4 regions of the Desulforhopalus glucosivorans genome follow, and region 4 is predicted to be linked to each of the others. Evidence: riboswitches for the same ligand, from Rfam matches in the RefSeq annotation. Region 4 holds a riboswitch; each other region holds the start of a gene.
The links. Region 4 has a riboswitch for cobalamin ahead of ACX6CI_RS21600 (sodium:solute symporter family protein). Riboswitches for the same ligand answer to the same signal wherever they lie in the genome.
Positions count from the first base shown of each region.

Region 1: linked by a shared signal. The riboswitch ahead of thiC (phosphomethylpyrimidine synthase ThiC) and the one ahead of ACX6CI_RS21600 (sodium:solute symporter family protein) in region 4 are both predicted to bind cobalamin.
Region 2: linked by a shared signal. The riboswitch ahead of cobI (precorrin-2 C(20)-methyltransferase) and the one ahead of ACX6CI_RS21600 (sodium:solute symporter family protein) in region 4 are both predicted to bind cobalamin.
Region 3: linked by a shared signal. The riboswitch ahead of trpD (anthranilate phosphoribosyltransferase) and the one ahead of ACX6CI_RS21600 (sodium:solute symporter family protein) in region 4 are both predicted to bind cobalamin.

Region 1 covers NZ_AP044854.1:2,428,593-2,434,717, forward strand. The annotation lists gene ACX6CI_RS10535 (ABC transporter ATP-binding protein) at 1-1,586, shown strand, start outside; gene thiC (phosphomethylpyrimidine synthase ThiC) at 1,604-2,947, opposite strand; cobalamin riboswitch at 3,035-3,231, opposite strand; gene uvrC (excinuclease ABC subunit UvrC) at 3,455-5,266, shown strand; gene amaB (L-piperidine-6-carboxylate dehydrogenase) at 5,408-6,125, shown strand, end outside.
Region 2 covers NZ_AP044854.1:2,337,092-2,343,216, forward strand. The annotation lists gene lon (endopeptidase La) at 1-1,380, opposite strand, end outside; gene ACX6CI_RS10045 (LbetaH domain-containing protein) at 1,670-2,470, shown strand; cobalamin riboswitch at 2,616-2,801, shown strand; gene cobI (precorrin-2 C(20)-methyltransferase) at 3,001-3,723, shown strand; gene ACX6CI_RS10055 (hypothetical protein) at 3,996-4,964, shown strand; gene ACX6CI_RS10060 (FecCD family ABC transporter permease) at 4,980-6,020, shown strand; gene ACX6CI_RS10065 (ABC transporter ATP-binding protein) at 6,013-6,125, shown strand, end outside.
Region 3 covers NZ_AP044854.1:728,707-734,831, reverse strand. The annotation lists gene cobT (nicotinate-nucleotide--dimethylbenzimidazole phosphoribosyltransferase) at 1-1,120, opposite strand, end outside; gene ACX6CI_RS03180 (hypothetical protein) at 1,126-1,347, opposite strand; gene trpD (anthranilate phosphoribosyltransferase) at 1,340-2,440, opposite strand; cobalamin riboswitch at 2,644-2,863, opposite strand; gene ACX6CI_RS03170 (transporter substrate-binding domain-containing diguanylate cyclase) at 3,022-5,253, shown strand; gene ACX6CI_RS03165 (methyl-accepting chemotaxis protein) at 5,394-6,125, opposite strand, start outside.
Region 4 covers NZ_AP044854.1:5,038,084-5,044,208, forward strand. The annotation lists gene ACX6CI_RS21575 (TSUP family transporter) at 1-225, opposite strand, end outside; gene ACX6CI_RS21580 (sensor domain-containing diguanylate cyclase) at 451-1,353, shown strand; gene ACX6CI_RS21585 (bacteriohemerythrin) at 1,372-1,773, shown strand; gene ACX6CI_RS21590 (hypothetical protein) at 1,794-2,381, opposite strand; gene ACX6CI_RS21595 (hypothetical protein) at 2,472-2,666, opposite strand; cobalamin riboswitch at 2,887-3,093, shown strand; gene ACX6CI_RS21600 (sodium:solute symporter family protein) at 3,218-5,110, shown strand; gene ACX6CI_RS21605 (transporter substrate-binding domain-containing protein) at 5,368-6,125, shown strand, end outside.

The DNA.
Region 1 (6,125 bases), 2.6 Mb from region 4:
GTTACGACCAAAATGGTCACAAAACCAGAACCCAAACTCTTTTTGACATCAGTCTCACCCTTGACCGTGGCAAAACACTGGTACTCGCGGGTGAATCCGGCTCTGGGAAATCAATTACTGCCCTCTCTATTCTTCGCCTGCTTGAAACAAGCACCAATGTATCATCAACCGGTACCATCGCCATTGATGGTGTTGATCTATCTTCTCTTACCAGTGCTGAAATACGCTCAATTCGAGGCAGCAAAGCAGCAATGATTTTCCAGGAGCCCATGAGCTCACTTAACCCGGTATACACCATCGGCAACCAGCTCATAGAGCCGCTCATGCTCCACAGAGGGTTTGATAAAAAAGAGGCGCGTGAACAGGCCTACCATTACCTTGCTAAAACCGGTATCGACGATGCAGAGCGACGTTTTTGCTCTTATCCCCATGAACTCTCGGGTGGACAAAGACAACGGGCGATGATTGCAATGGCACTTGCAGGAAATCCTTCTCTCTTAATTGCAGATGAACCAACGACCGCTCTTGATGTAACCATTCAAGCACAGATCCTTACCCTTATAAAAGAGCTGCAGATTGAGCTCGCCATGGGCCTGCTTCTTATCACCCACGATCTCTCCATAGTGCGTGACCAGGCAGACCACGTCTGCATTATGAAAGAAGGATGCATCGTTGAATCCGGCCCCACAGGGCAAATATTTACGAACCCACAACATTCCTATACTAAAACGCTACTCTCGGCACTACCGCAAGGCACAAAGCAACCTGCACCATCCGGGCCAATACTACTGAGTACAAAAGATCTAACCTGTAGTTTTGATCAGAAAAATAAATGGGCAAACCCGTTTAAGAAGTCACAAACAACGATAAAGGCAGTTAATAAAATTAACTTATCGATAAAGGGAGGGACAACCTGCGGGATTGTTGGAGAATCAGGTTCCGGTAAGACCACTCTTGCCATGTCTCTGCTACGACTCAATCAGAGTGTTGGTGATATTTTTTTTAACGGGGTAAATCTACAAAGTCTTTCCCAAAAAAAACTGGGACCACTTCGCAGTGATTTTCAGATAGTATTTCAAGATCCTTTCTCATCCCTTTCACCCCGTCTTTCTGTTATGCAAATTGTCGAAGAAGGACTTCAGGTTCACCGCCCCGAGCTGAGTCGTGCCGAGCGCGCAGTCCTGGTAAACGAGACATTACATGAAGTGGGTTTAGATGAAGAAATGTCCAGTCGCTATCCCCATGAATTTTCTGGTGGACAGAGACAACGAATCGCCATTGCACGGGCAATCATACTTAAACCAAAATTTATTATACTCGACGAACCGACATCTGCTCTTGATGTAACCATCCAGAAGCAGATCATAGAACTACTACTCGCCCTGCAGCAAAAACATAATATGAGCTATATGTTTATTTCCCATGACCTCAGGGTAATCAGAGCAGTTTCAGATTATGTGGCGGTGCTTAAAGATGGAATTATTGTAGAGTCCGGGCCCACTGCTCAGATCTTTGAAGCACCTGAGCATGAGTATACCCGAACTCTTTTTTCAGCCTTGAACTTAGAGAAAATAGCACCTCTCTAACCGAGCCTTAAAAATAGTTACTCTTCAGTGACCAGTTCTTTTTCTTTTTTCTGAGAGCACTTATCGCCTGCGATGTCATCTTTAAAAAGAGAGTGCCCTCTTTCCATCGCACAGAAATCACCGCACATGGTACAGGTGGACTCATTCTCTGGCTTTCTACTTTGACGAACCTCTGTCATTTTTTCAGGAAACATTGAAAGCTTGAAATACTCTTCAAAATCACTGTCTCTTCTGGCAATGGCTGCCTTCTTTTCCACCTCTCGCTTCTCAGGATATTTTGCAATATCACCGATTCTTGCTGCAAGCCGTGTAGCCCGAACGCCTTCACGAACATCGTCTTCAGTTGGCAGTGCCAAGTGCTCGGCGGGGGTAATGTAGCAGATTAGATCTGCCCCATGCCACGCAGACTGAGCAGCACCAATGGCTGCTGTAATATGATCATAACCGGCACCGGTATCTGCAGGGAGTGGTCCAAGTACATAATATGGAGCCCCACCGCTCATTGCCTTTTCAAGCATGATATTACCGCTTATCTCGTCAAGAGGAACATGCCCCGGGCCTTCCACCATCATCTGGCAACCCATGTTTCTACCAAGTTCTGCAAGTTCACAGTTGATGATCATTTCAGCCATCTGCGCCCTGTCATGACTATCGTGAATTGCACCTGCACGAATACCATTTCCAAGGGATAAAACAGCATCATACTTCTTCATCAGCTCACAGACCCTGTCGAACTGCTCATACAGAGGGTTTTCTCTGTTATGGTATTCCATCCATGAAACCATAAAGGTACCACCTTTAGAGACAAGGCCTCCATAACGAAACCCCTGCTTACGAAGTCTCTCGATGGAGAACCTGTTAATACCACAATGGATAGCCATGAAACTAATACCATCCTGAAGTTGTCTTTCAATAAGTTCAAAGAGGTATTCAGGATCCAGCTTATTGGGGTTTCTATACTTTTTAGTGGCTTCGGCAAATGCCTGATAGAGAGGAACGTTACCCACAGGAAGAGAGCAGCTGCCAAGGACAGATCTGCGGATTGCATCAAGATCCCCGCCAGTTGAAAGTTCCATCAGGGTATCAACTTTTTCATGCTCTGCAATACGAGCTTTTCTGATCTCAAGTTCAACATCAGATATATCCGACGAAGTACCTATAGATGCGTTGATTTTTGTCCGTAGACCTTTACCGATTCCTACTATTTTCTGGTGGGGTCTAACAGCACATCCAGGGATTACAATATGTCCTTTTGCAACACGATCCCTAATCTCTTCTCCGCTGAAACCTTCATCATTTGCAACCTGTTGCATCTGAGCGGTGACCGTCCCTTCATTTGCCAATTCAATCTGTGTTTTCATTGCATTCTCCATACAGTTACCCCACCCATGGGCAATAAAAAAGTCCGTACCACGGCAAGCGTGATACGGACTTTTTTACGGACGGGAAAGTCTATGTTCAAACAGGCAGGTCTTCTGACTTACGGATCATCCTCCATCTGCACCTTCCCACTTTTTGAGTATTAAAAAGCAGTGGTGTATAGCAGATGTTGTCCCCGCTTACAGCGCTGGCCCAACGCTACGGATTTTCACCGTATTCCCTTTTCAGTAACATAACAGTTACCACCTGTGAGATATGTAGTTTTACTGCAGGCAAATTACAGGAAAAATTTATTTATGTAAATCCCTATTTTGCAATTGTAAGCATGTAGCCTTTTTGGAAAAATGTTGTACCGTAAACCAGGTGAGACAAGTGAACACAGACATATCACTCTCAACAAAACCGTTCGCCAGCACCACTACAAAAATTTACGTTTTGATCGTAAATACAGATCCATACAAAGAATTACTAAGGTTATTTACAACACAATGTTTCCCCAATCAATTCTATCATCAGCCCCGCACACACCGGGGGTTTACATTATGCAGGACCAGAAATCCACAGTCCTGTATGTAGGCAAGGCCAAGGATCTGCATAAACGGCTGTCATCATATGCACGGTTTTCAGCAGCCGAACATAATAAAACCAGCATAATGCTTCAAAAAGTCAGTAAAGTTGACGTTCTACTCACCCATACCGAGAAAGAAGCTCTGATCTTAGAGGCTTCTCTTATTAAAAAGCATAAACCCAAATATAATATCATTCTCCGCGATGATAAAAACTACCCATACATCAAGGTTACAGTACAGGAAGAATGGCCAAGAGTACATATGGCAAGAAGGAAGTCCCGTGACAAGGCACGCTACTTTGGTCCATACTCATCATCTGGAGCCATGTGGTCTACGCTCCGTCTTATCGCAAAGCTTTTCCCTCTTCGAAACTGCAAGGGTGGCAAGCTGAAAAAAAGAGACCGCCCCTGCCTCAATCGTCAAATTGGTAAATGCCTGGCACCATGTGCAGGAAATGCTGATCGTAAGCTGTATATGGAGCATGTGAAAAAAATCATCATGCTGCTTGAGGGGCGTAACAGAGACCTGATCAAATCATTAAACGAGCAGATGCAGGCAGCCGCACAAGCACTCGAATTTGAAAAAGCAGCAACGCTCAGAGATCAGGTTGGCGCTCTATCTAAAACACTTGAGAAACAGGTCATTTCTGCAAGCCACACCATGAATCAGGATGTCTTTGGCTTTGCTAGAAAAGACGCCGCTGTCACTGTCTCTCTGTTATTTATTCGCAATGGACTGATTAATGGCAGTCGGTCCTTCTTCCTCGCTGACCCTTATGGTGATGACGCCTCAATCCTGTCTCAGGTACTCAGCCAGTTCTACACAGATGAGACAGTAGTGCCCTCTGAGATTCTCCTCCCCTTTAGCCCAAGCGACCTTGACCTCCACAGCGAATTCTTAAGCGATAAATCAACCACCAGGGTCGAGCTAAAAATTCCCCAGCGGGGTGAGAAATTACAACTCATAGCCATGGCGAATACCAATGCAATGCAGGTCTTTGAAGAAAAGGAGAAAAAGAAAAGTTCCTGGGAACATTTAAGTAAAACAATGTGCAAGACCCTCCACCTCGACCGCGCACCAAACCGTATTGAGTGTCTGGATATTTCAAACATCAGCGGCAAGCAAGCTGTGGGCTCACTTGTATGTTTTACCAATGGTGAAAAGGACACCTCCAACTTCAGGCACTATAAAATTCGAACCGTTGATGGGCCAAATGACTACGCCATGATGAAAGAGGTCCTTGAAAGACGACTCACAAGAGGGATTGAAGAGGACACCCTTCCTGATATGTTTGTGGTTGATGGTGGCAAGGGGCAGCTTGGTATGGCACTCGCCGTGGCAAAAGACCTTGGTATTACCAAAGATATTGATTGGATTGGCATAGCCAAAGAAAAGGAAGATGAAGGTGAAAAACTGTACAAACCTGATCGCAAAAACCCCATCGTTCTGCTGCCCCATAATCCGATCATCCTCTATCTCATGAGAATTCGTGATGAATCTCACAGGTTTGGTGTAACCTTTCATAGAAAGCTGCGTAACAAGGCAACACTCACATCAGAACTTGACCGAATACCTGGCATTGGAACGGAGAAAAAGAAACAGTTACTCAAACACATGGGAAGCCTCAAACGTGTAAAAACAGCGAATATTGAAGAACTGTGCGAGGTCCAGGGTATTGGTCCTGAAATCGCATCAACAATATTCAATTTCTTCAACCAGTCAGTAACTTAAAGCGAATACCTAATGTTTCTTGGAGCGCAATTACTCCAGCAGTAGACGAGATAAAACATCAGTCAACTCCACTTGACTCTCACCTATTTTGCTGACATAATTATAGAATAAAACAAACAATTTTATGGACCGGGGGGCCCAATGAATTTTCTTGATGAGCTGTACCTTGAAAAAACTATGTCAGGTACATCGACTGGCACCAAATGGCTTGAAAGTAATGGTAAAAAGAAAATAGCTGTCACGTCACCAGTTGACGGTGAGACTTTTGCCCATGTCACCAAGGCCACGGGGAAGGATTATCAGCTTGTCATCGAACAAGCTGAAGAAAGCTTCAAAGCTTGGCGTACTACGCCTGCCCCCCAAAGAGGTGAAATAGTCAGGCAGATAGGCTTGCGAGTCCGTGATTTCAAACTGCCACTGGGTACCCTGATATCCTACGAAACAGGTAAGCCTCTCCAGGAAGGTCTGGGTGAGGTCCAGGAACTCATTGATATATGCGACTATTGTGTTGGACAGTCCAGAATGCTCTATGGAATGACAACCATGTCTGAAAGACCTGAACACCGCCTCTTTGAGCAGTACCAGCCCTTAGGGATTGTAGGTATTGTGACCGCCTTTAATTTCCCCATGGCAGTTTGGGGGTGGAATGCCATGATCGCAGCCATCTGTGGCGATGTGTCGGTCTGGAAACCTTCTTCCAAGGCTCCAGTATCAGCGATTGCTCTACATAAGATCATTGCAAGGGTTCTTGACCAGAATCACCTTCCTGAAGGCATCTTCTCCCTTATTATCGGTGACCGCGACAATGTTGGCAAAAAGCTGCTGGAAGACAAACGTATCCCACTTATCTCTTTTACCG
Region 2 (6,125 bases), 2.7 Mb from region 4:
CACCTCAAGAAGTGCAGAAGAAGGATCGCCACGGTAATCTGAGCCAACCTTATCAATCTCATCCATCATGAAGATCGGATTATTTGTACCAACGGTTTTTAACCCTTGGACAATACGTCCAGGCATAGCACCAATATAGGTACGTCTGTGCCCGCGAATCTCAGCTTCATCACGCATACCACCTAAAGAGATTCTATAAAACTGCCTTCCCATTGCACGGGCCACAGATTTACCAAGGGAGGTTTTACCAACACCTGGAGGCCCTACAAAACAGAGGATCGGTCCTTTAGTGGAATCATTGAGTTTACGAACTGCAAGATACTCAAGGATACGCTCTTTAATTTTATCCAGGCCATAGTGATCCTCGTCGAGAATCTCTTTTGCATGGACAAGATCTAAAAGATCTTTGGAGCTTTTCTTCCAGGGAACATCAAGTATCCAATCAATATATGTTCGTATGATTGTGGCCTCAGAAGAATCGGGATGCATCATTTCCATCCTGCTCAACTGCTTATTCGCTTCCTTGCGAATCTTCTTGGGCATTTTGGTCTTCTTGATTTTCTTCTCAAGCTCGTCAATCTCCTGACCGCGCTCATCGGTATCACCAAGCTCTTTTTGCAGAGCATGGAGTTGTTCGCGGAGGAAATATTCACGCTGAGACTTACTCATCTCTTCTTTAGCGTCATTCTGAATTTTCGCCTGAACAGTGGAAACCTCAAGCTCTTTAGTCAAAAGTTCACTAACAAGCTTTAACCTTTTAACCGGATCAGTCTCTTCAAGAATCTTTTGCGATTCAGAAATTTTCAATCTAAGATTTGACCCCACAAGATCAGCAAGACGGCCAGGCTCTTCGATGTTATTGATAATCATCATAAGATCAGCAGAGAGAATCCCTCTAAGAGACATGATTTTCTCGGTCTGCTCACGAACGGTGCGCATGGTGGCCTCAACCTCCACACTCACATCTTTTACCTCAACATCTTCAATGACTTCAACTGCGACCTGATAGCTTGGCTCTTTCTGTTCAAAGCTTTTAATGCGCGCCTTTGACATGGCCTGTACCAGCACCTTCAAACGTCCATCGGGCAGTTTCAGAGTCCTCATAACCATGCAAACCATACCAACATCATACAGATCTTCCTCTGCGGGATTATCCTTGGTAGCATCTTTCTGGGTCACAAGCATCAATAACTTGTTATTTTCAAGGGCCTCATTGACAGCCTCCACAGATCCTGGACGGCCAACAAACAGAGGGATAATCATATAGTTGAATACGACCACATCCCGTACCGCCATCATGGGCAGAACTTCAGGTATTTCCATTTCTTCATTATTTGAAAAATCGTCCATACCTATACTTAAAGAATCATTAAATTCCACTCAATCCTCCATCAAAACCCTAAAAAGTATTCACCTCATAGAAGGCGAATAGCACATATATCAATCAACACAATTTCGTATATTTATCATCGTTCCAGACAGATAGACACTCTCGCAGTAACTGTCCGTAAAATTCACGGAAATACTAAACATGCAAGCAACTTAAGTCAAGCCACCAATATCGACCATCTCGTCATATCAATAATTTCGCTTGAACTCTCTGTCTAATTCTTTCATAGTAACTTACGTTATTGCAATACTTATTATTCTACAATCTATGAGGAACCTTATGATTTCAGTACAATCGTTTTTTAATCTAAGTGATTTTCCGAACGCTGACCTCTTTGATGCTACAAGTCCTGTCTGGCAACCACTTAACGATCTCAAAACATATATGGATGGCTACAACTATCCCAAATATGAGCAAGTATATTTTACAACAGGAATGCCCCTTAAAGAACATGTAATCATTCATGAGGGCAAGATGCTCTGTTTTAATGATTTTGAAATCGAATTTGGGGATACAACCAAGAAAGGCTTGCAGGTGAAACGTGGCGGAATGATCCTCGAGGGCGCTTCTGTCATCATGGCGGGTTCTGTCATCACCGGCCAGCAGATTGCCATAGGCAAGGGCGTACTCATTGAAACCGGTGCGATGGTTAAATCTCCTGCCATTATCGGTGACTACTCAGAGGTGAGACAAGGAGCTTACTTACGTGGCTACTGCCTGACCGGAAAACATTGCGTTCTTGGTCACACCACTGAAGTAAAACACTCCATTTTTCTCAACAATGCAAAAGCTGGGCATTTTGCCTATGTAGGCGATTCAATCCTGGGCGGAAACGCCAATCTGGGCGCTGGAACCAAGTTTGCCAACTTGAAATTTATTGGCGGCAACATCCATATCCTGCTCGACAACGAGATGGTCAACACAGAAAGAAAAAAATTAGGCGCAATATTAGCCGATGGTTGTCAAACCGGCTGCAACTCTGTCACTAGTCCCGGAACACTTATGGGAAAAAACGCAGTACTTTTACCCAATATTACGGCTAAGGCAGGTCTCCATGAAGCAAGGGCTATTATCAGATAGTATATACCTGTTGCAAATTAGGTTTTTCGTTCAAGATCAAGCCACCCACGACACATGATTACAACACTTGAAGTGCCGGCAGCAACATAAGGGTGGGGGGAATAAGTTAGATAATTATATTGACTTATTGGTTTCACCTTTGTTAAGTCTCTATTACGTTTTAGGTGCTATTATTTTAGCCTATGAGGGAATTCCGTGAAAATCGGAAACGGGCCCGCCGCTGTAACTGGGGACAGAATCCACCTTAATGAACCACTGGGAATATTCCTGGGAAGGTGTGGATGAAGGATGATCCAGAAGTCAGAAGACCTGCTTGAAACGCTGATGTAGGTAATCCCGTGGACAAGGATAGCCGCACCCGAGACGAGGAAACAGGGAATCCCCGGATCATTAATTTGATCCGGGGATTTTTTTATTCCACCACCTGGTGTTGCTCAGCAATCTTTTACATGTTGGATTTTGGGTGAAGAATATAAGCCGAAGTACGTTATTCGTCACTATATTGAATTCTATGAGAAGGTGGACAGATAATGCAAGGAACGTTTTATGTAGTAGGTGTTGGCCCGGGTGACCCACAGCTAATGACTCTAAAAGCCGTGAATGTGCTTCAAAAATGTGATACCTGGTTTGTTCCCTCCGCCTTTGAAAACGGTGGCAGTATGGCCCTTAAAATTGTTGAGGGCACTGTACAGTCAGCCGAAAAAAAGATACTCAGTCATCATTTTCCCATGAAGCAGGTGAAAAGATGTGCTGAACCGGACGCTGAGGTTAAAGCAGCATGGAATGAAGCTGCTAAAACTATCATAGAGATTCTCGATAGTGGAAAGGATGTTGTCTTTCCCACCTTGGGAGATCCTGCAATCTACTCCACTGGATTTTATGTCTGTGAAACACTTCAGGAGTATGGTACCCCGTTCAAGTTAGAGATTATTCCCGGAGTATCAGCCATTGGAGCAACATCTGCGGCTTCTGGGATGCCTCTCTGTCTCGGAGATGAGCGCCTTGTTGTGATTCCCGCGACTTTTGAAGACGAAAAGATAAAAGAAATCTTAACAAATAGTGACAGTGCTGTTTTCATGAAGGTTTTCAAGGTGATGGATAAACTTGTGCCACTGCTTGAAGAACTGGACCTGATCGATAAGGCAGTGCTGGTTGAGCGATGCAGCCTTGAAGATCAAAGGGTGTGGACAGACGTTAGAGAAACTGTCGGTAAGGAGCTCCACTATTTTTCCACAATGGTTGTACGGAAGTAATTAACTCTTCTATACTATTCTCCAGACTGTAGCAGTACAGCCGGGAGTTATCATACTGAGCCACTTGCAAAACTCACTTTTGCCCAGTCTCGATGTTATGCTCATTTTTTGTACTTAGAGGTAAGCGTAGACTCCAGGTAAGCGTAGACTCCAGGTAAGCGTAGACTCCGATATCAAGTGCATGCCTGGGAAATAAACACATGCCTTGCTATTGAAAAAAGCTGTCATTTTTACAAAAGGCTTCATTGTTTTTTAATTTTTCTTTTGAGAGTATGGAACAAGAACTCCTTTCAGCGCTATGGCCACAGGTCATTCTTCCCATTGGCCGAATCACCTGCTTCATCATTTTAGGGTTATTCATTGCAAGCTTTATAGAAAGCCTCAATTGGACCCACAAGCTCGCCACACTGGCACGGCCGCTTATCAGGCGCGGACACCTCTCCACATTAACAGGTGCAAGTTTTTCCGTAGCCTTTTTCTCTGGTGTTTCAGCCAACACACTTCTTGCTGAGGCATATGACAAGGGACAAATATCACAAAAAGAGCTGGTCCTTGCAAATCTTTTTAACTCTCTTCCACGTTTTTTTCTCCATCTGCCAACGGTATTTTTTCTTACTGCACCACTCATAAAATACGGAGCCATCATATATGTTGGCCTCACCTTTAGTGGAGCAATATTACAGACCATACTGGTAGTTACCTTAGGGGCCGTTTTACTGCCGAAAAATACTGAACCGCTCCCTGATCCACCGGCAGGCAAAAAGAAAACAACCATCCCCGAAGCCTTTTCAAAAAGTGTAAAGAGGATAAAAAAACGAATAGTTAAGATTCTTAAGTTTCTTATCCCTGTCTATCTGGTTTTCTTTTGTCTTAACTGGTATGGCATCTTTGAGACCCTAGAACACTATTTTGCAGAGAGCAGCATCCTGATAAGCTGGTTAAATCCCAAGGCTGTGGGTATCGTTTTGCTACACGTTACAACCGAATTTTCGGCAGGTCTTGCAGCAGCCAGTGCACTACTGGCCGAAAACAGCCTCACCTACAACGAGGTTGTCATGGCGCTTCTGGTCGGTAATATTCTTTCCACACCAATACGGGCAATACGACACCAACTCCCATACTATACCGGGATATATACACCACGCCTTGCTGTTCAACTTGTAGCAGTAAGTCAGTTGACAAGAGCCTTTTGTCTTATATTTGTTTCTGTAATTTATTTTAGTCTGAGTGCAATATTATAGGCCTTTTGGAAAACTATGCGCACAAACCCTTATAAAAAGAACCTGCTATTGAGTTGCTGCCTGATAGCCTTGCTCCTTTGCACAGTTATCATTTCAACCAGCATGGGCTATATGCAGATCCAATGGCAGGACATTCTACGGGTTATAGGAACCCATCTTTTTAGTGCGCCTGAATTGAGCATCAATGTTGAACCTTCTGTTCCCTATGTTGTAATGGACGTACGCTTGCCCCGCATACTCACAGCAGCTCTAGTGGGAGCAGGCCTTGCTCTAAGTGGAGTTATCTATCAGGGAATCCTACTGAATCCCCTTGCAGACCCGTATACCCTTGGTATCAGTAGTGGGGCCGCATTTGGGGCCTCTCTTGCACTACTGGCAAACCTTACTCTCTGGAGCCAGTTTTCAACACCACTTTTTGCCTTTGCAGGTGCCATTGCAACACTCTTTGTTGTTATGCGCCTTTCCACTTTCAATGGCCTTATCTCTGCCCAGACTCTTATACTCTCCGGGGTCATTGTCGGTGCAATTCTGTCCGCCGGAATAAGTTTTATGAAGTACCTCGCCGATGAACAGGTTGCCATTATCATTTTCTGGCTGATGGGAAGCTTTGGTTCATCCACCTGGAGTGGAGTTCTACTTCTTTTAGGAACAGTAAGTTTTGGACTCTGTATCACCCTCTACTTTAGCAGAGACCTTAACATTATGTCCCTTGGTAAAAGGTCTTCAGATTCCCTTGGGGTTGAAACGGCTAAAATTCGCAAGATTCTTCTTATCAGTGCATCCTTTGTAACAGCAATATGTGTGGCTCTTACCGGAATAATCGGTTTCATAGGCCTAATAGTTCCCCACCTCATGCGATACATTGTGGGGCCGGATAACCGAAAACTCATCCCGGCCTCCGCCCTTGCTGGAGCTATTCTACTTCTCATTGCCGATACTATTACAAGAGCCGTCCTACCAATGGAAGTACCAATTGGAGTCTTGACAGCACTCATAGGCGGGCCATTTTTCTGTATAATATTTAGACAGAAACAAAAGGGGCGGGCCTATGAGTAATACAATCGTTCTTGCCTCTGAAAACGTCGACTTTTCCTATGGTAAAACAGCTACGATAAAAGACATTACTGTTAAACTGGAGGCAGGTAAGTTTTATGGCATAAT
Region 3 (6,125 bases), 1.3 Mb from region 4:
CCTTTTTTTGGGCTTGGTCGGCAAAGCTCTTTTGAGTGGCTGTAATATGTGCAGTTAACTCAGCAATTGGCGCTGGTAGAGCAGCCTCAGCTTTTTCTACCTTAAAATTGTCTGGACGACTCATCTCTTGCTTAACGTCTACATCACAACCATCGTCCATCATGACGACGCATTTCAATCTCTCACCGTTTAAGATAGAGGGCAACAAGTCCTGCACTTGACCCGGTTTTACTATTCGCTCAATTAAAAGAGAGACATCTTCATGGTACTTCTTACAAAAGGTAAGCCCCTTTTCCATATCAGACCGCTTAGGCCCGTAACTGCCCGTGACCACAAGCTCCTTATAGTGAATCAGATTGAGAAGGTTTGTATCAATCTCCTCATTTTTACTGAGACCGCTAAAAAAGGCCAGACGTCCACCCTTACACAGTTTTGTAATGCAAAGACTAAAGGCAATATGACTTGCACAACAGTTTATGGCCAGATCAAAATCAGCAGCAGTAGAGTCCTTACATAATTCAATGGAGTTTTTCTTCGCAAGATCTGCAAGCAGGCTAATCTTCTCCTCACTCTGCTCAATAACGGTCACACCACAGCCCTTATCTCGCAGCATAAGGGCGGCAATAATCCCCACGACCCCACCGCCATAGATTATTGCTCGTTCTCCACCCGCCGGCTTGACCATGTCAAGAGCATTAATGACACAACCGGCAGGTTCTGCAAAGGTGACAAGTTCAGGCTGGAGATTTTCCGGAACAGGAATAAGACTCTTTTCAGGAACCACAACATGACTTGCAAAACCACCATCGGAGTGAAAACCGATAATCTTCATTTCTTCACAAAGATTTTCTCTGCCACTCAAACAATAGCTGCACGTCCCACAGGACTGTCCCGGCCAAACCGTATATATTTTGCCATCACGTTCATCGATACCAGCAATCTCATGGCCCAGGACACGGGGGAGTAATAAATCCCTATGCCCCTGCTGCCACATCTTCGCATCTGTCCTGCATATGGCACAGGAGAGCACCTTTAATCGTACCTGTCCAGCGCCAACGGCAGGAAGAGAAGAAGATTCTTCAACAGTTAAAATGCCTGTTTTTTCCAGTATCAATTGCATTGTTTTCACGCTAAGAAAGGTTCTTCAGTAATAACAAGCTTCATAAGCTGTAAACCTTGGGTTTCCAGACGTATCTTGCTGCAGCGTACTTTTACTTCCTCAATACTCTCTAAAGGAAAAACAGAAGCCTTATTCATGGAGCAGTACTCAAAACCTGTCTCCAAAAAACGAATATACTTCTCACCCTCTTTAACGATGAGCAGTTCGGTTGCTAACACCTCAGCCATTACCAAGAGCCTCCAGTTTTGCGCGTCCCTTATCAGCGTCACGGTTCTGCACAGAGACCCACCCTTCAAGACTCTTCATTGCCTGACCAGACAAGAGTAACTCCCGCGCTTTTTCTACGCCGTCCTGTATAGTTGCCACTTCATTTTTAACATAAAAGATCAGACCGCTATTGAGGATAACAGCATCGTTTTTAGCTTCAGTCCCTCTTCCTGCAAGAAGTTCAAACATATGCTTTGCAGCTCTATCCCGGTTCCGTTCTGAAGAGATTAAATCCGCACTATGCAGACCTAAGCCAACATCTTCAGGCATAAAGGATAGTGGCTCTATTATGCCATCTTTCAACTGAACCCCAACGGTTTCACCGCAAACTGAGCCCTCATCCATACCCTTATCACTGCCGTTGATTGAACCGTAGACAACAAGGGCATCACTGTAACCGATGGCCTGCATAACCTCTGCTACCGGTTGTAATAGAGATGGTGAATAGACACCTCTCACGGCTACTTTTGGAAGACCCGGATGGGCAAGAGAGGCTGCAATATTGAGTGGGGAGCCAAAGCATATCTGGGAAAGTATCCTACCAAGAGCCATGGGATGTACAGTGGGGCTCATGCCATTAAAAAGACCTATACCCGCCTCAACCACACTTTTTTTAACAAGATCCACACCGCACTCAACATCAACTCCGAGTAGTTCTGCCATATCAACAGTTCCACAGGATGAAGTAATGGCTCTTGCCCCGTGACGGGCAACTTTTACACCACCTGCAGCAGCCACAAGAGAGGCCGCAGTGCTGATATTGAAGGTCTTAAAGGTATCCATGCCGGTACCGCAATTATCAACAACTGCCAAATCACCAAAATCGACCTTTTCAGTATCCAGCTCATATACAGCCTTCCAACCGCCGGCAACTTCCTGGGCAGTTTCACCTTTTGCAGTAAGTGCTGCTAAAAAAGCTCCCTGCTGCATCTCGGTAACTTCATTACCAAGCACCATGGTAAAGGCATCATAGGCGCTCTTTTCCGAGAGATCCTCACCTCGAATCAGCTGTCCAATACAAGCTCCAAGTTTTTGATTTTTTTCCATATCCATAATAGTACCTCAATAGTATTTTGTCGTTGCGTCATGACAAAACTCAAAACAAATAGATCAGGATACGGGAAAAAGAAACTTCATGAGGTAGATCTCCGTATCCGCGACGGCATAATCCACTGGGCTGAATCTACAAAAAACAGCACAACGATTATTCACAGACACAGAGTATCTCCAGTGGGTATACTCTGATGACAGCAGTGAAATTGCTATCATAACAGGCAGGCTTTCTGACTTACGGATTATCCTGCTTGTAACCGCCTTCCCGGACTTTCCAGTGACGACCCGGGCAAAAATCCCGGGATGAAGAAGCCAACAGCTCTTCAGTTACAGCAGCCTCCGTATACAGCAAGGACTGGCTTGTGACGGACTCACACCGTCTTTCCTTTTAACGTTGTATGCACCTGATAAAATTCTTATACCATCTTATTCCAGAAATTCAACGGCTTTATAGGGTGATGGTATTAAAGTAACTATTTCTACTGATTTGACAAAATACTATATTATAAAGGATTCCCTGTGCTAGAATAGACACAATATGTCTAGAGATCAGAAAACAAAACAGATAATACAAGGAATGTATGTTCAAAAATAAATTCATCCTTGCAACAGTCTTATTTCATCTATTTTTCACGAGTCTTCCTGCCACCTTTGCTGCCGAGACAGAGCCCGACAAGACCGCAACCTCAATCGCCACTCCCCTTCCATCGATTGCTCAAATAGCCCTCACTGAGCAAGAGAAACTCTGGATTAAGGAACATCCTACAATCACAGTTTCCAACGAGTTTGACTGGCCTCCATTTGATTTTGCTCTTTCTGGCAAGCCCTATGGCTTCGGCATAGATTTAATGAATCTACTCTCAGAAACTTCAGGGATTCAATTTGAGTACATTAACGGCTATACCTGGGACCAACTGGTGAACAAATACCAAAGGGGAGAAATTGATCTTCTACACTGTTTATCAATTACTCCTGAAAGAGAGAAGACCTCACATTTTTCTCCCCCTTTTTATCATAGTAAAAACGTTCTGATATTGCGAAATGACAGCCCACTTACTCATAACCTAAACGATCTTGAGGGAAAGATTATTGCGCTACCTAGGGGCTGGTCATCCATTGAATTTTTCAAGAAATACTATCCAGGCATCCATATTGTTGAAGTTGCCAGCTCCAGGCAAGCCCTCGAATATGTTGATCAGGGAAAGGTCTATGCTACAGTCGAACAAAAGGAAATAGCTCAATACTTCATGAGTAAATTTGGATTTTATGATTTAAAACTATCCGAGTGGATTGAAGATGTTGAACTGCAAAAAACATCATCCATGCACTTTGCGGTTTTAAAAACTAATCCCATTCTGTTTCAAATCCTTGCAAAAGCGCACAATAGTATCCCGCCCCAAACCCTGGAATCATTAAAACTGAAATGGTTCAGCCGGGATGGCAGAGCAGTTGGTAAAGCGGATGTAGGGCTTACTCCTGATGAAAAGATTTTTCTGAGTGAACATTATTCAATCAACTATTGCATCACCCCTGAAGCCATGCCTTTTGCCGACATAAAAAACAGTCAGGTTTCGGGCATGGCAACTGATATGTTTGATTTATTTTCAGAAAAGCTGAACATATCATTTAATCTTGTTCCCACCACCACCTGGCAAGAATCCCAGGAAAAATTTAAGAAAGGGGAATGTGACATAATTCCCATGATTACAATGAACGAGCAACTTGATAGACAAACCAATGTTACAAGTCCAATACTCAAGTTTCAGACAGCTATTATAACCAGGGAGGAAGAAGGTTTTATCGCGGGACTCCAGCATTTTGTTGGCAAAAAACTTGCAGTAGTACAATATGATCTCAATGAGAACAATATCTCATCGCTCTACCCGCATATTTCAGTGTTACCTTACGACAATGCCCAGGAATGTCTGTTACACGTTTCAAACAAAACCAGTGACGGAGCACTCCTCGCACTGCCTGTTGCAGCTCATTATATCCGTCACCTGGGCCTTACCAACCTGAAGATTGCTGGATATTCTGGTTCTGAGGGCACAATACGAATACGGAGCCAAAAAGACAGGCCCTACCTCAACTCAATAATGAGTAAACTTATCCGTTCAATCCCCCAAGACGATATTGACTCCGTGTATCAAAAATGGATGTCTATCCGCTTTGACACAAAATTTGACTACACTGCCCTTTGGAAGTTTTTCTCTATATTTTCAATCATTGTTCTACTTATTCTCCTCTGGAACAGACAACTCTTTCACCTTAATAAGAAGATTGCTGAAGCAAACAAGAAACTACAAGAACAGAGCAAGGAGTTACAAAGGATCTCAATTACAGATGTACTGACCGGGCTATACAACCGACGATACTCCGATATCAAACTAGAGGAAGAAATCCGCAGAGCAACCAGATACAAGGGTAATTTGTCACTCATAATAGGTGATCTTGATTTCTTTAAAGAGGTTAATGACACCTGGGGACATCAGATCGGTGATACTGTACTACAAGCATTTGCAACAATACTTACTGAAAAAACGAGAGACTCAGATGTCGTCAGTCGTTGGGGTGGAGAAGAGTTTCTTATTATATGCCCGGAAACTGATATCCAGGGAGCGCTGGCAGAGGCAGAAAATTTAAGGCAGGCATTTTCTAAAATATCATTTAAAGATGTGGGAAAACGAACAGCCAGTTTTGGGGTTGCATGCTATTTCCCTGGAGAGAGCAAAAGCAGTTTTATTCAACGGGCAGATGAGGCCCTTTACAGGGCAAAAAACAATGGCAGAAACAGGGTCGAATCAGCGAAATAAAACTCCTGGGAGTCGAAAGAATACTATCAACACTAAATGCAAAGAGTTTACTTCGCTGCCCTCTTCTCTTCGTTGCTACATGACACTGCGCCCCTTGCTGGACAAGCAAGGGGCATTATTCCATAAAGAATCGTCGCCTTTTATAGATTAAACTTTTCAATCAAGACTTTTAAGCTCTGGGAAAGGGCGCGCAACTCCTCCGCATTTTTTTGCACTTCGCCAGTATCAGAAGAAATAATACTCACGGCCTGGTGAACTTCAGAAATATCTTCAGAAATCTGTTGAGAAACAGAAGAACTCTGGGCAACATTCTCTGAGACCTCACCTATCCCCTCTCCTGCCTGGACAATATTAGTTGTAAGTTCTGTCATTGTTTCACTCTGCTCATCGAGAGAAACAGCAATGGTAGAGACAATGGAGTCAATTTCCGTAATGATTGAAGAAATCTTCTTAATTCCTGTGACCGTGACATCAGTGGATGACTGAATACTCTCGATTCGTTGTTTAATTTCACCGGTCGCCTCTGCAGTCTGCTTGGCCAGGTCTTTAATTTCATTGGCCACAACAGCAAACCCCTTTCCTGCCTCCCCTGCTCTTGCAGCCTCAATGGTGGCATTGAGGGCAAGAAGATTTGTCTGACCGGAAATATCTGTAATTGTCTCTGTTACCTTACCAATATCCTGTGCGGCACTTCCAAGAGCATCAACTTTCTCGGTTATATCTGATGCCTGCATGACTGCATCTCCAGTAATGCCCTTGGCATTCATAGTCGCCTGCTGAATTTCACCAACAGTGGCACTGATCTCCTCTGTTGCCGTGGTCATCACATTGACATTGGCCGTCGCCTCTTCTGTGGCAGCTGCAACTGATGT
Region 4 (6,125 bases):
TCGTGGCAGCAAGTGGGCGCTTGCAATAATTTCAAGGAGCAGGGCTAGCACGACTGTTTGGCTGGGGATAATAATGAAACTAAGCCCGGTGACAAGAATAGCTGAAAACCCAAACCCGGTAAGGCCCCGTATAAGGGATGCAATAAAAAGAAGGGTGACTGCGAAGAACAGCTCTCCTCTGGAGAATTCACTAAACAGCTGTGTGGCTGCGCTGGGGTCAAACAATGTATTTCCTTACTAAAAATGAAGTGTTTAGGTAATACTGAACTCTTCTATAGTTTTTCCCCACAATTTTCAAGTCCAATACCTCTAAGTGCTGTGAACAGATGACCTCATCTGAAAGTCTGGAGGCCTTGACTTCTTGCCCCCTGATAGTGATACAATAAAATCAGAGCAAAACGGCTCAAGTGATACGGCCCAACAATCAAGTGAAAAACTGCGGATGTTTCTATGACTGATCTTGACCCAAAACTGCAAAGATTTCTCAACCATCTCCATGATGGGCTCTATTGTGTTGATACAAACATGGTCGTCACCTATTGGAATAAGGCGGCAGAGCATGTTTCCGGATTTATTGCAGAGGAGGTTGTTGGCAGGTCCTGTTCCGATAATATTCTCACCCACGTAGATGAGAATGGTAGGAGTCTCTGTCATTCTCTTTGTCCTCTCGGAGCAACTATTAAAGACGATGTTCCCCGTGAAGCCACGATATATATGCATCACAAGGATGGTCACAGGATCCCGGTTTCTGTCCGTGTTAATTCTCTGAAAAATGATGAGGGTGAAATCATAGGTGGAGTTGAACTCTTTACCGATATTTCAAATAATGAGGCAAATGCCCTTAGACTTAAGGAACTCGAACAACTTGCTCTTCTTGATAATTTAACTCAACTTGCCAATCGTCATTATCTAGATCGTGAAATGATAGGCCGGATGGAGGAGTTTGAGCGTTATAATGTATCTTTTGGTGTGCTACTTATGGATATTGATCATTTCAAAAGTGTTAATGACAACTACGGCCATGATGTGGGGGATGACGTGTTGAAGTGTGTTGCCAATACGCTGGTTGCTACATCGCGACCATTTGATCTGTATGGCAGGTGGGGAGGCGAGGAGTTTTTGGCTATTATACGAAATGTGAACAACACAGAGCTTGAAATTGTAGCCGACAGAGTACGTGCAATGGTGGAGAATTCCTATGTTATGCTTAATGGTAAAAAGCTCTCTGTTACAATTTCAATAGGTGCAACCTCAATACGACCAAAAGATGATGTCAAAAAAATACTGAAAAGGGCTGATACATTATTGTATAAAAGTAAGGCAAACGGCAGAAACCGGGTTACTATCCTATAGTTGGAATGGAGGCTGAGAATGGCAGTGATAAAGTGGCGTGATTCCTATAGTACAGGGATTGAGGTAGTGGATGATGAACATAAGAAACTGGTTGATCTCATTGAAGCCATGTACACAAGTATTCGAGATAAGGAACCAAAAGAGACGGTGGAAAGGGTGCTCACAGAGATAGTGGAGTACACGCAAACCCATTTCAACAATGAAGAAGCATTGATGGAGGAGAAGGAGTATCCGGACTTGGAGACCCATAAGGCTGAGCATCAAAACCTTATTGAGGAGGTCGGTGAATATAAAGACAGGTTACTCAATGATTTTCCAGATGGCAGGCAGGAGCTGTATCGCTTTTTAAGAGAGTGGCTCATTAACCATATAATGGAGTCCGATAAGGCCTTTGGTGCCTATGTCAGTGAACAAGTGTAGGTAAGATTAATGGTGTAGGATTAATCCAGTAAATAATCAAGGGCCTGGTCATCGGGCAGGCCTTCCTGACTTGATTGGAGGAGATTGTTTTCGTCTCCAAAAAACCAGAGTCGCTGGGAACTTGTCTCTCCAGGTATTGAAGAAGTGTGGTCTTTGTAGCTTGGATTGAGCCCTTGTTGTTTTGCGAGTGTCATAATCCTTGATTTAGCGATTTTTGCAGATCGTAGCTCATCTGTGAGTAGAGGTTTGGGGGAAAGGTGTTCTTGTACCATTGCCAGCAAAAAGAAATTTTTCTGAACGGCGACGACCTTTTCATTCATACTAAAAAAGAATTCCATAACGTCTTCTTTGAGTATGTCTTCTTTTACTGCCTCGTTAAAGTGAGTGTCCTTGTAAACACGCATCCACTCCTGAGCGCAACGGCTGCACTTTTCAAATTCCCGCTTCATCATCTCTTTGGATTCTTGCGGCATTTGAGAACTGACACCTTCAGCATATTCGGCCAGCTCATTCTTCATGGCATTGAGCTCTGCCATGTCTTTTTCAACGATATCGGCTGCCATCTTCTTAAGGTAATCGTATATTTCTGTTGTCGCTTCGTTGTTCATTTTGGCTTCCTGATATTTGAGTTGCTTAGTTTTCTTGGCAAAAGTAGATGTCTGTGTTGAAATATATTAAGGAATGCAAAAGCGAGGGCTTTAATCTTCCTCCTGAAATGAGATTTCCATATCTATCATTTCCTTAGCCCTTTCCATTGCCCTTTGTGCCTTTTCTCCACCCATCTTAACATGTTGAGATTTACCACTCGGATCTGTGATATCAAAACTAAATTTGGCGCACAAATTGTTACTGGCTGTAATTGAAATAGTCCAACCTTTATACCTTTCTGTCATTTTTGAGTCCATAATGGTGAGCCTCATAAATCTGTTGATTGTCTCGAACGGGTATTTACCTCATCCTGTCATGCACTAAAAGCAGTGTGATAGATGTTGGAAGGTATTCTACCCTAACAGGTAGAACTTGACAGTATTCTGCTTATACAATACATGATAGGAATGTCGAATTAAATAGTATATTCGGCACACAATTCAGGTAATGTTTGTTGGTGATCCTTTTGTAGGATCCATGCCTGTTGCGCCATAGGGTGCAACAGGGTGCAGGGAACCCGGTGTGACTCCGGGACGGACCCGCCGCTGTATGTGAGGACGAACCCCGTAAAATGTCACTGTACTGTCTGATTTCTCTTCGAAACAGTATGGGAAGGCACGGGAAGTAGGGTGAATCATAAGTCAGAATATCTGCCAGACAAGCAATCAATTTCTCGGAGACATGGTATCCCCCCGGGCTGACACGTGTTGGTTCGGTTTAATCTGGACCACGCATCGATGTGCAATGTGGAAACAGCCGACAATCTGGTTGGAGCTGACATTGCAAAGGAGGGTGTATGGACGGGTATCTGATCTTTGTTTTACTTCTCGCTGGCTATATCATGCTGCTTATTGGTACCGGCTACTATTTCAACAAACGGCAGACTTCAATTCGGGAGTTTATGTTGGCGGGGAGAAGGGCCGGTGCTTTTTCGGTGGGGTTTTCAGCCGCTGCATCCTGGCTGACAGCAGGTGCACTTCTTGCGGTTATCGGTTTCTTTATGTTGCTTGGTATGGGCTCTGTGTGGGGTTTTGTGGCTCCCAATATCCTTGCTCTGCTTCTCCTTGCATTGTTTGTCGGTAAAATTCGCTCCATCCCGGCCATGACCCAGCCGGAATTGCTGGAGATCCGCTACGGATCCTTTCTGCGAACGCCGGTTGCCCTTATTATTATTGTTGTCATGATTCTCTTTGCCGTGGCAGATATTAAAGGTTTCGCTCTTGTTCTGGAGGTTTTTTATGGAATCAGTAGTCTTCATGCGGCTCTGATTGTTGGACTTTCAGTGGCGGTCTATGTTTCCTTAGGTGGTTTGTCGGCAGTACTTGCAACCGATGTTATTCAGTTTCTTTGTCTCTCCTCTTTTGTCCTAATTATGGCAGTACTTGTAATCTCGGGAGCGGGAGATGTCTCCGGGATGGATCTGGGCCAGATGGCTGCATCCCTTGATAGTGGCTGGTGGAATCCCTTATCCATTGGATTGCCCATGGTGTTAATCTTCTGTTGTGCAATTATTCCTGGCTGGGTTACAGAGCAGGACCCATGGCAAAAGGTCTGGGCGGCTCGTGACACAGGATCAGCAAGAGCTGGGCTTGTTCTTGGATCTATTCTGGTTGCAGTTGTTTTTGCAGGATGTGCACTTATCGCTCTTGGGCTGCAGTTTATCTATCCGGATATTGCAGCCATGGGCTTTCCCATGGGAATGGCAAAAGCGGAACCGGCACTTCTAAACTTCATAATGGATGGAGGATACTCTCATTTGATTGTAGCTCTATTTGCCATAGCACTAGCTACCGCCGCCATGTCATGTGCAGACACATTTGCAGCATCAGGTGCAACCTGTGTGGCACGGGACATTTATCAGCGGCGAATTAACCCTGCGGCATCGATGCAGCAGATGCTGGCTGTTAACAGGTTCAGCGTTCTTTTCATTATTGCTTGTGCTACCATCGGCTCTTTTTTTATACACTCCATAATCGATGCAATTCATATCGCGACCTTCATCGCAAGTGCCTCATACTTCTTTGTGTTGATGGGTGGTATTTTTTGGCAAAGGGGAACCGGAGCAGGAGCCACTGCTTCTATGTTTACAGGTTTTATTTTGCAATGTACCTTTGTTGTAGTCGACCTTATCAAGGCCCAAGCAGGGGGGCCTCCATACCTTGAATCATTGCATCCACTTTTGATGGGACATGGCGTGATAGTCGCAATGACAGCGAGTGGACTCGTCTATGTTGTTGTCTCTCTTGTCACAAAGCCGTCTGAGATATTCAGGTTAGCACCCTTTTTCAAAGGGAAAGCCAAAGAGCTCGCCCATATAAATGGCAGTAAAGCCGCTTCCGAACAAATGCCTGCTTCTGTAGATGTAGCCGAGATTATTAAAGGAAGTCAGGTCTATATATATATGGATGTCGATCTGCCCGAGGGTCTGACGTGGCTGGAGTTTGTGGAGCTTATGCGTACAAGCCATCCTCATTGGATCTCACTTTCAGGGCTTGATTCGATTCGTCGTTGTACAAGGCCAGAAATACTCTCCTGTGTTTCTGTTATTCCAGGGCAACAAGGAACAAGTGCCTGTCTTGAAATTGAAGGAACCCAGTCAGGTCTTGGAGAGTTGCGCGATGAGGTGACACGAGCCTATCTGGAGATTGTCGATACCTTGCCTGCAGTCGACCATCGAGCAACCGTCTGATATTTTTACCTTCATACGCTGTAATTGTGCCGGAATGTTTTCATGGAGCAGACCGGCACACATGTATTGATGTAATTCTGATTGGTAATATATGCTTATATTTGTTAGGTAAAGGTAGGGTGTACGTTTATGAATGAGCTAGTTTTCCTATGGGAATAATTCTTGACTCAATTCATTTTACCTACAGTTTCACCTGTTTCATCTCACTAATTCTTATTCTTGTTTTCATGAGATATTTAGGTTAGGCACGATCATACATGATATACCTACAGAGATTCTTATACCTGTCTGTCTTTCTCCCCCTTCTACTACTTCTTTCCGGTCAATTATCCTATGGAGAAACTGACCATCTTCTTACGGTTAAGGTTGGTGTCTACGAAAATCCTCCCAAGGTATATACCAATGCAAATGGAGATGTTGCAGGGATCTTTCCTGATATCCTGGAGGTGATCGCCGGTGAAGAGGGCTGGCATCTTGAATATGTTCACGGAACCTGGGAAGAAGGACTGAAAAGACTGTCTCTTGGCGAAATAGATGTGATGGTTGATATCGCTTTTTCGAAGAAAAGAGCGAAAAAGATGTTGTTTACGAAAGAAAATATCTTTCTCAACTGGGGCTGTATCTATACAAGAGAAGGGCTGGTTGTTGAGTCACTTATTGAGCTTAAAGGTAAAACAGTCGCAACAGTTAAGGGTGATATCCATAGCGTGGGAGAGAGTGGTATTCTACAGCTCAATGAGAGATTCGACCTTGGTTTGAAGTTTGTCTTTGTCGATAGTTACGCCGAAGCGTTAGCGCAAGTAGAAACAGGAGAGGCTGATGCTGGGGTAGTTAACAGGCTATTTGGTATTATTTCTGAAGACCTCTATGCGGTCCAAAAGTCTTCTGTGGTCTTTAACTCAGTACGGCTTAAATACGCATTCTCCCCCCAGGCTGCTGAGCGAAACCTGCCAGAAGCAGTGGACGATCATGTCCACCGCTTGAAACAAAACCCTGAGTCAGTATTTCATGAAAT